Methylotuvimicrobium sp. KM2: one gene and its partners. Each later gene encodes a partner of the first gene's protein in a complex. Links are inferred from orthologs where the notes say so. Each region holds a gene or a part of one and is shown in the gene's direction. Other genes may lie near its edges.

Evidence for each region.
Region 2: the proteins of tsaD (region 1) and tsaE are in contact, whole or in part, in a crystal structure (PDB 6N9A), measured with the Thermotoga maritima proteins. The link is inferred for Methylotuvimicrobium sp. KM2 from one-to-one orthologs. Residues at the interface, in WP_004082750.1 of Thermotoga maritima: Cys10, Asp11, Arg49, His50, Leu82, Gly84, Gly135, Gly136, Glu154, Thr155, Leu156, Asp157, Asp158, Ser159, Glu162, Asp165, Lys166, Arg169, Leu170, Tyr175, Lys213, Thr214, Leu217, Tyr218, Gln221, Arg222, Asn324; in WP_004082108.1 of Thermotoga maritima: Leu37, Gly38, Lys46, Lys57, Val59, Lys60, Ser61, Thr63, Phe64, Thr65, Leu66, Met67, Val69, Pro71, Tyr82, Arg83, Leu84, Asp86, Asp88, Phe89, Asp93, Ile128, Asp130, Glu131, Arg134.
Region 3: the proteins of tsaD (region 1) and tsaB are in contact, whole or in part, in a solved structure (PDB 4WQ4), measured with the Escherichia coli proteins. The link is inferred for Methylotuvimicrobium sp. KM2 from one-to-one orthologs.

The regions. Positions count from the first base shown.
Region 1 is NZ_CP150634.1:98,091-101,057, reverse strand. Bases 1-2,807 are described here. They hold tsaD (tRNA (adenosine(37)-N6)-threonylcarbamoyltransferase complex transferase subunit TsaD), read left to right. Parts: upstream 1-802; coding sequence 803-1,813; downstream 1,814-2,807. Other genes in these bases: folB (dihydroneopterin aldolase), read left to right, coding at 2,646-2,807; plsY (glycerol-3-phosphate 1-O-acyltransferase PlsY), read right to left, coding at 1,934-2,509; rpsU (30S ribosomal protein S21), read right to left, coding at 464-697; WJM45_RS00450 (GatB/YqeY domain-containing protein), read right to left, coding at 1-441. Outside these bases: more of folB, read left to right, coding at 2,808-2,967.
Region 2 is NZ_CP150634.1:2,639,848-2,643,007, reverse strand. What follows is about bases 127-3,126. They hold tsaE (tRNA (adenosine(37)-N6)-threonylcarbamoyltransferase complex ATPase subunit type 1 TsaE), read left to right. Parts: upstream 127-1,389; coding sequence 1,390-1,863; downstream 1,864-3,126. Other genes in these bases: WJM45_RS11200 (N-acetylmuramoyl-L-alanine amidase), read left to right, coding at 2,400-3,126; WJM45_RS11210 (NAD(P)H-hydrate dehydratase), read left to right, coding at 127-1,390. Also shown: more of WJM45_RS11210, read left to right, coding at 1-126; more of WJM45_RS11200, read left to right, coding at 3,127-3,160. UniProt on the Escherichia coli protein: Required for the formation of a threonylcarbamoyl group on adenosine at position 37 (t(6)A37) in tRNAs that read codons beginning with adenine.
Region 3 is NZ_CP150634.1:3,917,186-3,920,199, reverse strand. Bases 71-2,924 are described here. They hold tsaB (tRNA (adenosine(37)-N6)-threonylcarbamoyltransferase complex dimerization subunit type 1 TsaB), read left to right. Parts: upstream 71-1,082; coding sequence 1,083-1,766; downstream 1,767-2,924. Other genes in these bases: WJM45_RS16445 (site-2 protease family protein), read left to right, coding at 2,442-2,924; WJM45_RS16450 (L-threonylcarbamoyladenylate synthase), read left to right, coding at 1,806-2,426; WJM45_RS16460 (ATP-dependent DNA helicase), read left to right, coding at 71-448. Outside these bases: more of WJM45_RS16460, read left to right, coding at 1-70; more of WJM45_RS16445, read left to right, coding at 2,925-3,014. UniProt on the Escherichia coli protein: Required for the formation of a threonylcarbamoyl group on adenosine at position 37 (t(6)A37) in tRNAs that read codons beginning with adenine.

The DNA.
Region 1 (2,967 bases):
TAAAACGGCTTTAATTTTTGCACTAACAATAGCCATATCGGCGCGGCCTTGCATTTTATTCCTCAGCAACCCCATCACTTTACCCATATCCTTAACCGATTCGGCACCGGATTGCTCAACCGCTTCGGCAACCATTTCATCAATTTCCTGCTCGGTTAGTGCCTGCGGCAGATAGTTCTGAATCACCAAAATCTCGGCTTCTTCGACCTCGACCAAATCCATGCGGCTTGCCCCTGAGTACTGCCTAATCGACTCCCTGCGCTGCTTGACCATTTTATCGAGCACAGCAATGATCTGATCATTATCGAGTTCGATACGCTCATCGACCTCGCGCTGTTTGATGGCCGCCATGATTAAACGTATCACGGCAAGTCTCGCTTTATCGCCGCCCTTCATAGCGGCTTTCATATCTTCCTTGATACGGTCTTTTAGTAATTCCATACTAATATCAATTCCGGCCGAATTATAATTGCGGACGACCGCGGCGCAGATTTTTCAACGCATAACGTTCGCGAGCCAATTTTTTTAAATGACGCTTGATCGCCGCCGCACCTTTTCTTTTACGTTCGGCAGTGGGTTTTTCATAGAATTCACGACGTCTGACTTCGGACAGGACACCGGCTTTCTCGCAAGCACGCTTAAAACGGCGAATAGCAATATCGAATGGTTCGTTTTCTTTAACTTTTACTGACGGCATTATTAATGATCCAACTGTGTTAATATTTAAAAATCGAGGGACGATAGTCCCTATATAAAAATGAACTCATTATTATACGCCCTCTTAGCATTTTTTCAAAAATCCATGTACGTTTTAGGCTTAGAAACTTCCTGCGATGAAACCGGAGTCGCCATTTATCATGCCGAAAAAGGTCTCATCAACCACTTGCTCTACAGTCAAATCGACATGCACAGCGAATACGGCGGCGTCGTTCCCGAACTGGCCTCGCGCGACCATATTCGCAAACTCGTCCCGCTGATCAAACAATGCATGAACGAAGCCGGACTAACGAGCCGAGATATCGGCGGTATTGCCTATACAGCGGGGCCTGGACTAATGGGCGCCTTGCTAGTCGGCGCGGCTACGGCAAACAGCTTAGCCTGGGCTTGGCGTAAACCGGCGATCGCGGTTCACCACATGGAGGGACACTTACTCGCGCCAATGCTGGAAAACAATCCGCCGTCATTTCCATTTCTAGCCCTGTTGATTTCGGGAGGCCATACGATGCTGGTCGAAGTTACAGGTATTGGCCGATATCGCTTATTAGGAGAATCGCTCGACGACGCTGCCGGCGAAGCCTTCGATAAAACCGCCAAAATGCTCGGCCTGGGTTATCCCGGAGGCCCCAAACTATCCGAACTAGCCAAACGCGGTACCCCACGCTTTAAATTCCCAAGGCCTATGACCGACCGACCCGGGCTCGATTTCAGTTTCAGCGGCCTAAAAACTTACACAATGAATGCATTGCACGACACAGCGCAATCCGATCAAGACAAAGCCGACATCGCCTTCGCATTTCAGACCGCCGTTGCTGAAACATTGAGCATCAAATGCAAGCGCGCACTACAACAAACCCGATTGGATAAACTGGTCGTGGCCGGCGGCGTCAGCGCTAATTCGGCCATTCGTCAATCTTTGACGGAAATGGCCGACAAAGAACAAGCCCTAATTTATTTTCCACGACCTGAATTTTGCACAGATAACGGTGCAATGATTGCCTATGCCGGTTGCCAACGATTGATGGCCGACCAACACCAGGGAAGCGTTATATTTGCACGCGCGCGCTGGCCGATTGAAGAACTGCCGCCGGTTTAACTTGCTATACCTTTCGCACTTCAAATTTCGGCATTGCTTAAGGAGGCGCCGAAACCCTCGTCAAACACACCTGAACTGCTAACTAAAAATTATAAGTAAACCGAACGAACCCCAATTGGTTTAGCTCTCCTCGCCGGCCAGTAGCCTCTGTATGTTACTTTTATGACGCCACAATAATAATACGGTCATCAACACACAAGACCCGACCAGACCTGGACTCTCGACAATATACCATGCATAAGCGGACGATAAGCTCGATGCAATCAAAGCCGATAAAGACGAAATCTTGGAAATTTTATAAATTAACAGCCAAGTTGCGATAACCGCGAAGCCTAATACCCATGAAAAACCCAGCAATACACCAACCGATGTCGCGACCCCTTTACCGCCTTTGAATCCAAAAAAAACCGGATACAAATGCCCAAGAAATGCCGCCAAACCGATCAAGGCCAACGCATCGACAGGCATGCCCAGTATTTTTGCCAAATACACAGGCAATAAGCCCTTCAGCATATCGCCTAACAACGTGATGCCGGCCGCTTTTTTTCCGCCGATTCTCATCACATTCGTCGCCCCGGGATTTCCGGACCCCTGCTCACGAGGATCAGGTAAACCCATCATTCGACAAACAATAATCGCACTCGAAACCGAACCCGCCAAATACGCGAACAGCACAAACAACCCTTCAAGCATTATTTCACCTATCAACATAGAACTGTATTTTCCCCAATATTCAATAAATTTGATGATATTTACGGCCAATTGCTATAAATTGGCCTTATATCATTCTTATATCGATAATAACTCAACGACATAATAAACGGAAAATTCAATGGACATCATTTTTTTAGGTGGTCTGGAAATCGAAACGATCATTGGCATCTATGACTGGGAAAGAACCCAAAAACAAACCGTAGTGCTAGATATCCAAATGGCCTTCGATATTAACAAAGCAGCCGAGACCGACGATATCAAGCATGCCCTCGACTATAAGTCCGTTTCCAAACGCATTATCTCGTTTGTCGAAGCGAGCGAATTTTTTCTAGTCGAAAAATTAATCGAAGAAATTGCCAAACTGATACAAAACGAATTTCATGTACCCTGGGTAAAAATCGTATTAAACAAAAAAGGCGCCATTCGCGGAGCCAGCGATG
Region 2 (3,160 bases), 2.5 Mb from region 1 along the record:
TTACATTCCCGGTTATGAATTGATGTGCAGGGCAGGTCAATCGGTATTTGAGCGGGTCAAGGCGTTCTGTCCGGAAGCGACAAGTTGCACGATTTTTTGTGGCGGCGGTAACAATGCCGGAGATGGCTATGTGATAGCGCGTTTAGCAATTGCTGCCGGAATGGAGGTAACGGTTTATTCTGTTGTCGAGGTTTCTAGGCTTAAGGGCGATGCGCTCACGGCATATCGAGATTGCATCGATAGCGGCTGTAAAGTTGCGGGCTATGATACGAAAGCTTTACTTAGCGAAGAAGTGATCATCGATGCGCTATTAGGTACCGGCTTGGATCGTGAAGTCGAAGGTTTACATGCCGATGCGATAGCGGCCATCAATGCCAGTCGGGCTTTCGTCATTGCGGTCGATATTCCAAGCGGATTGAATGCCGATACAGGAAAAATCATGGGTTGTGCGGTCAAAGCGGATTTGACCGTGTCTTTTATCGGGTTGAAAAAAGGCTTGTTTACCGGAGATGCGCCGGATTATTGCGGAAAAGTTTATTATGCATCGCTCGATATTCCTAACGCGGTTTTTGACAGGGTCGATTGTGCCGCGCAACGCATTCGTTTTCTGCAACCACCGCGAAGAAGTCGCTGTGCGCACAAAGGTCATTTTGGCCGTGTCTTAGTGATTGGCGGTGATGTCGGTTATTCGGGAGCGATTCGCATGGCAGGTGAAGCCGCGTTACGAGTTGGTGCGGGGCTCGTTACCGTGTTGACGCATCCTGAGCACGCTATATTGATCAATAGCTCGCGGCCGGAATTGATGTGTCGAGGTGACCTCGATCCGGAGAGCATAGAGACGATCATCGATTGTGCAGATGTTCTTGTATTAGGACCCGGGTTGGGACGAAGCGATTGGTCGAAAGGTTTATTCGATGCCACGATCCGATTCGCTAAGCCAACGGTGATCGATGCTGACGGCTTGAACTGGCTGGCGGATTCGGGCCAATACGGTGACCATTTCATATTGACGCCGCATCCGGGCGAGGCTTCGCGTTTGTTGAAATGCTCGGTATCCGAAGTCGAACATGATCGTTTCGCCGCAGTAAATTCGATCAGGCGGCAATATGGCGGTATTTGTGTGCTGAAAGGGGCGGGTACATTGATTGCTAGTCACCATCATGTCGCAGTTGCCGATGTCGGTAATCCGGGCATGGCAACCGGAGGCATGGGGGATGTTCTGACCGGAGTGATTGCCGGACTATTGGCTCAGGGATTCAGCAACTGGGAAAGCGCCGAGTATGGTGTTTATATTCATGGTTCGGCTGCCGATGCGGCTGCTGTCGATGGCGGTGAGCGGGGTCTTTTAGCGACCGATTTGATGCCTTATTTGAGGCGTTTGGTAAATTAATGCAAATAAAACTGAGAAATGCCGAGACTACCGAAGCATTCGGCGCCGAGCTGTCGAGGCAGTTGCCGCATAAATGCTTGATCTTTTTAAAAGGCCAATTAGGTGCCGGAAAAACTACGTTGGTTCGGGGCTTGTTGAGGGCTTTGGGTCATCAGGGTGCGGTTAAAAGTCCGACGTATACGCTCGTTGAGGAGTATATGCCGAGTGGTCGAGCAGTTATTCATTTTGATTTGTATCGCCTCTCCGACCCGGAAGAACTGGAGTGGATCGGGATTAATGATTATTTGGATCAAGATGCGGTTTGTTTAATCGAGTGGCCGGAAATGGGCGAAGGTTTTCTGCCGGAGCCTGATTTAGTCTTGACATTGAGCGTTGTCGGGCAAGAGCGAAACCTAAAAGTGGAGACCAGCAATTTAAGCTTAAAAAACTTTTTATCTAGCGTGATAAAACAAAGACATACTGCTATACTTTAAACGAATTTATAACTTGAAGGCTTTTGAAATAGAGAAAAAACTAAGCGATTCATTGAAGTGCTTGTATTTTCAATTGCTTAGGGAAGGACAAAAAAACTGACGGTTGCGAAAGATATAAAATGCCCGTTCCTTAACGTCTAATTTCGGTGCTCAAGTCTTAAAGTTATAGAAAAGGTAATTATTCAGCATAGGTCATGTATGAGAAGGTGTCAGGCATTGATTTATAAGGCTGTCTGCAACAGGACGTTGCAGTCAGAGTTTACAGGGATGTATTCACCCAGCAACTAAATACCATAATCCATTTGCTATGATAAACAATTTTGGATTATTTAGGTGCTGGGTTCACGCGTCCTTAGAAATCAATGCCTGACGCCAACCTACCGCATGCTCTGAATAGTTACTAGAAAAGTTAAAAAGATAATGTCTGCTAATTTTAATTGAACTGGATACTTATTGAAATTAAGTCCGGAAATTTAGCGGCAAACTTTCAATGACGGGGATTTACCGTCGGTAAAATAGCAAGCTTGGGTTGGGTCATGCGTAGTTTTATCAATATGTTATTTATTGCGGTGTTGCATTTCTGGGCAGGATCGGCGTTTGCGCAACAAACGGCGGTTAATTCCTTGAAGCATCAAATTTCTTCCGATCACTCCCGGTTGATTTTCGATCTGTCGGCGAAATTTTCACATAAAGTATTTCAACTGGATAATCCCCCGCGTTTAGTTATCGACATCCGTGATGCTCGTTTAAACGGAAAACTTGAGCAACCGTCTTCCAATCATCCGTTGTTTAAAAAAATTCGAAGCGCGGTTCGTAACGATAAAGATTTGCGAGTTGTCGTCGATTTGAAAAAGAACGGAATAGCTAAGAATTTGACGATTCCGGTTAATCAATCCGGTGGCTATCAATTGATGATTGATTTTTTTGCCAAACAGGATGTTCTTGCTGCCAAGCCTCCCGTTTCACTTTCGGTTGCATCGCATCCATTGGTTTCAAAGCGAAACGCTTCGCCTAATCCTGCTAAAAGGCCTTCCGCGAGTTCCGAAGCGTTAGCTGTATCACATAATAAATCGGTGAAAAAAGCGCCGCAACGCAGCAAAGACGTTGTAATAGCGATCGATGCCGGTCATGGCGGTCAAGACCCTGGAGCAAAAGGCCCGCACGGCACTCATGAAAAAGACGTGACTTTTGCGATCGCAAAAAAATTAGCGGCATTGATCGACAGAAAGCCGGGAATGAGAGCCGTGATGGTTCGTCAAGGCGACTACTACATCGACCTGAAAAAGCGCATGAAAAT
Region 3 (3,014 bases), 3.8 Mb from region 1 along the record:
AAAAATCAAATATCCGTTGTTGGTGCAGGGCAGCCGGCCGAAAGCAATTTTGTTGGATGAATTTAAACGGGCCGGTAATGCGATTTTACTGGGCACGGCTAGTTTTTGGGAGGGCGTCGATGTGCGAGGCGAGGCTTTGTCGTGCGTGATTATCGATAAATTGCCGTTTGCCTCGCCGAGCGACCCGGTCTTGAAGGCTCGACTCGGCGCGATGGAGCGGCAAGGTTTGAATCCGTTTTTCGAATACCAGATTCCGGCCGCGGTGATCGCGTTGAGGCAAGGTGTCGGCCGCTTGATTCGCGATGTCAGCGATCGCGGGGTCTTGCTGGTCTGCGATCCGCGGCTCTTAAAACGCGCTTATGGACAAATGTTTCTCGACAGCGTACCGCCGATGCGGCGAACCCGTGATATCGAAGATGTTCGGGCCTTTTTTCAAAACGAGCAGTAACGTTCGGTGAATTTGTGTGTTTGTATTTCTTAAGTGCGCGGGAATAACCTCCCTGTGGGTGTTGATGCAGCACAACTCTTATAGCTTGTTTTTACTACCATGAAGTGCATGAAGATAATGAAGTGAAGAGAATTGAGTGCTTTATGAGCTGTTCCAATATCACAGATGAACTCAATGCAGTAATACAGCGTTTTCAAATTCAGTTAATGATTAAAAAAAAATATCAAAACAAAGCCACCACTTCAGCGGTAATAATGATGATCTAGGTTGTTAATCCTAGAAAAAGCATTTTGTCCACGAAACACACGAAAATATTCAATTAGTTATACTTTTCGAGTTACTTACCTAATGAGTGATTCAAGAGGATTATGTAACCGCATGATTACTTTCGTGTATTTCGTGATTTTCGTGGACTTATTGCCGAATTTAGGTTAATGGTTAGTAACTCATTTAAATTGAAAACGCTGTATCTTCAAGTCCTTCATGCTCTTCATGGTAAAAAATAAATGACATTTTTGAAATCAGCACTCCTCCCCGTAAGCTCTGATTGCAACGTCCTGTTGCAGATAGTCTTATAAATCGATAGCCTACGCCCATTCTAATTTACTCAGAATAGTTACAACGAGCGAAATGCATGAAGTTATTGGCAGTGGATACCGCGACCGAAGCTTGTTCGGCCGCCTTATATATCGATGGCGAAATCTTGGAACGCTTCGAACTGGCGCCGCGAACGCATACGCAATTGATCTTGCCGATGATCGATTCGCTGATGGCCGAGGCGGGGCTCGTGCCTCAGGATTTGGACGGACTCGCATTCGGCCGGGGCCCCGGTTCTTTTACCGGGGTCAGAATTGCGACCGGCGTGATACAAGGTATCGCACTAGGTTTGGATTTGCCGGTCGCGCCGGTTTCGACATTGGCGGCCTTGGCTCAGGACTACTTTGGACGCAAGACCGAAGATGTTGTTTTCGTGGGAATGGATGCGCGCATGGGGGAGGTGTTTTGGGGTGTTTACCGTAAAAACGACCAGGGTTTTGCCGAATTGCTCGGCTCCGAGTCGGTAGGGTCTGCTGAAAACGTCGACTTCCCCGAAATAAAAGGCTACGGCATCGGTAGCGGCTGGAAAACCTACCGTGAAGCATTGGACGATCGCTTGAATGCTTGGCTTGCCGGCGTCGACGACACGCCTTTGCCGAAAGCCTCGGCGATAGCACTGCTCGGCGTTCGAAGTTTCAACTTGAATCAAGCCGTACCGGTCGAACAGGCAATGCCGGTATATTTGCGCGATAAAGTCGCAAAAAAAGAATCGGAGCGATAATCGGGTATAATGGCCGAATTTATTTCAAGCACGCATACTATGGCGCAATTTTTTCAAATTCATCCCGAGAATCCGCAGCAACGGTTAATCAATCGAGCAGTCGAGATCTTGCAGCATGGTGGAGTGATTGCCTATCCGAACGACTCGTCCTATGCGATTGCCTGTCAAATGGACGATAAGCAGGCGCTGGACAAAATTCGTAGAATTAGGCAATTGGACGATAAACACAATTTTACCTTGATCTGTCAAGATCTAACGCAGGTGTCGAATTTTGCCAAAATCGATAACGACGCCTATCGGTTGATCAAGGCATTGACGCCGGGGCCGTTCACTTTTATCCTGAATGCTACGCGCGAAGTGCCGCGCCGCTTGCAACATCCTAAGAAAAAAACCATAGGCATTCGGGTGCCTGATCACGCGATCGCCTCATTACTCGTGGAGACTATTGGAGTGCCGTTGTTCAGCTCGACGCTGGTCTTGCCGGGCGAGTCGTCGGCTCTAACCGATCCCTATGAAATTCGCGATCGGCTCGAGCATGAACTCGATCTCGTAATCGATGCCGGTATCGTGCCGGACGAACCGACTACAATTATTGAATGTTCGGGAAAAAATCTCGAAATTATCAGGCAAGGAAAAGGCCAAGCACCGATGCTGGACTAACCGAGAAATCCCTCTATGATGAACGAATTGTCTTTGATCCAGCGTATTATCGTCTGGGTTATTCCGGTGATTTTCGCGATTACCGTACATGAAACCGCTCACGGTTGGGTCGCCAAAAAATACGGCGACAACACCGCTAAAATGCTCGGTCGATTGACCTTGAACCCGTTGAAACACATCGACCCGGTCGGTACGATTCTTCTGCCCGGCATATTGTTATTGACCGGAACCGGTTTTATATTCGGCTGGGCAAAGCCGGTACCCGTCGATGCGCGAAATTTCAAGAATCCGCGGCAGGATATGGCCATCGTCGCATTGGCGGGTCCGGTATCGAATTTACTGATGGCTGTGGGGTGGGCGTTGATCGCTCGAGCGGGTGTGACGATCAATGTCGATTTCATGACACAGCCGATGATCTATTGGGGCATTGCGGGGATATCGATCAATCTGGTGCTGGCACTGATTAATCTGATACCGATACCGCCTTTGGATGGCAGTCGCGTCGTTTCCGGCATTTTGCCGAACCGATGGGCTTGGCAATACAACAAATTAGAGCGTTACGGTTTTTTGATATTATTGCTGATGTTA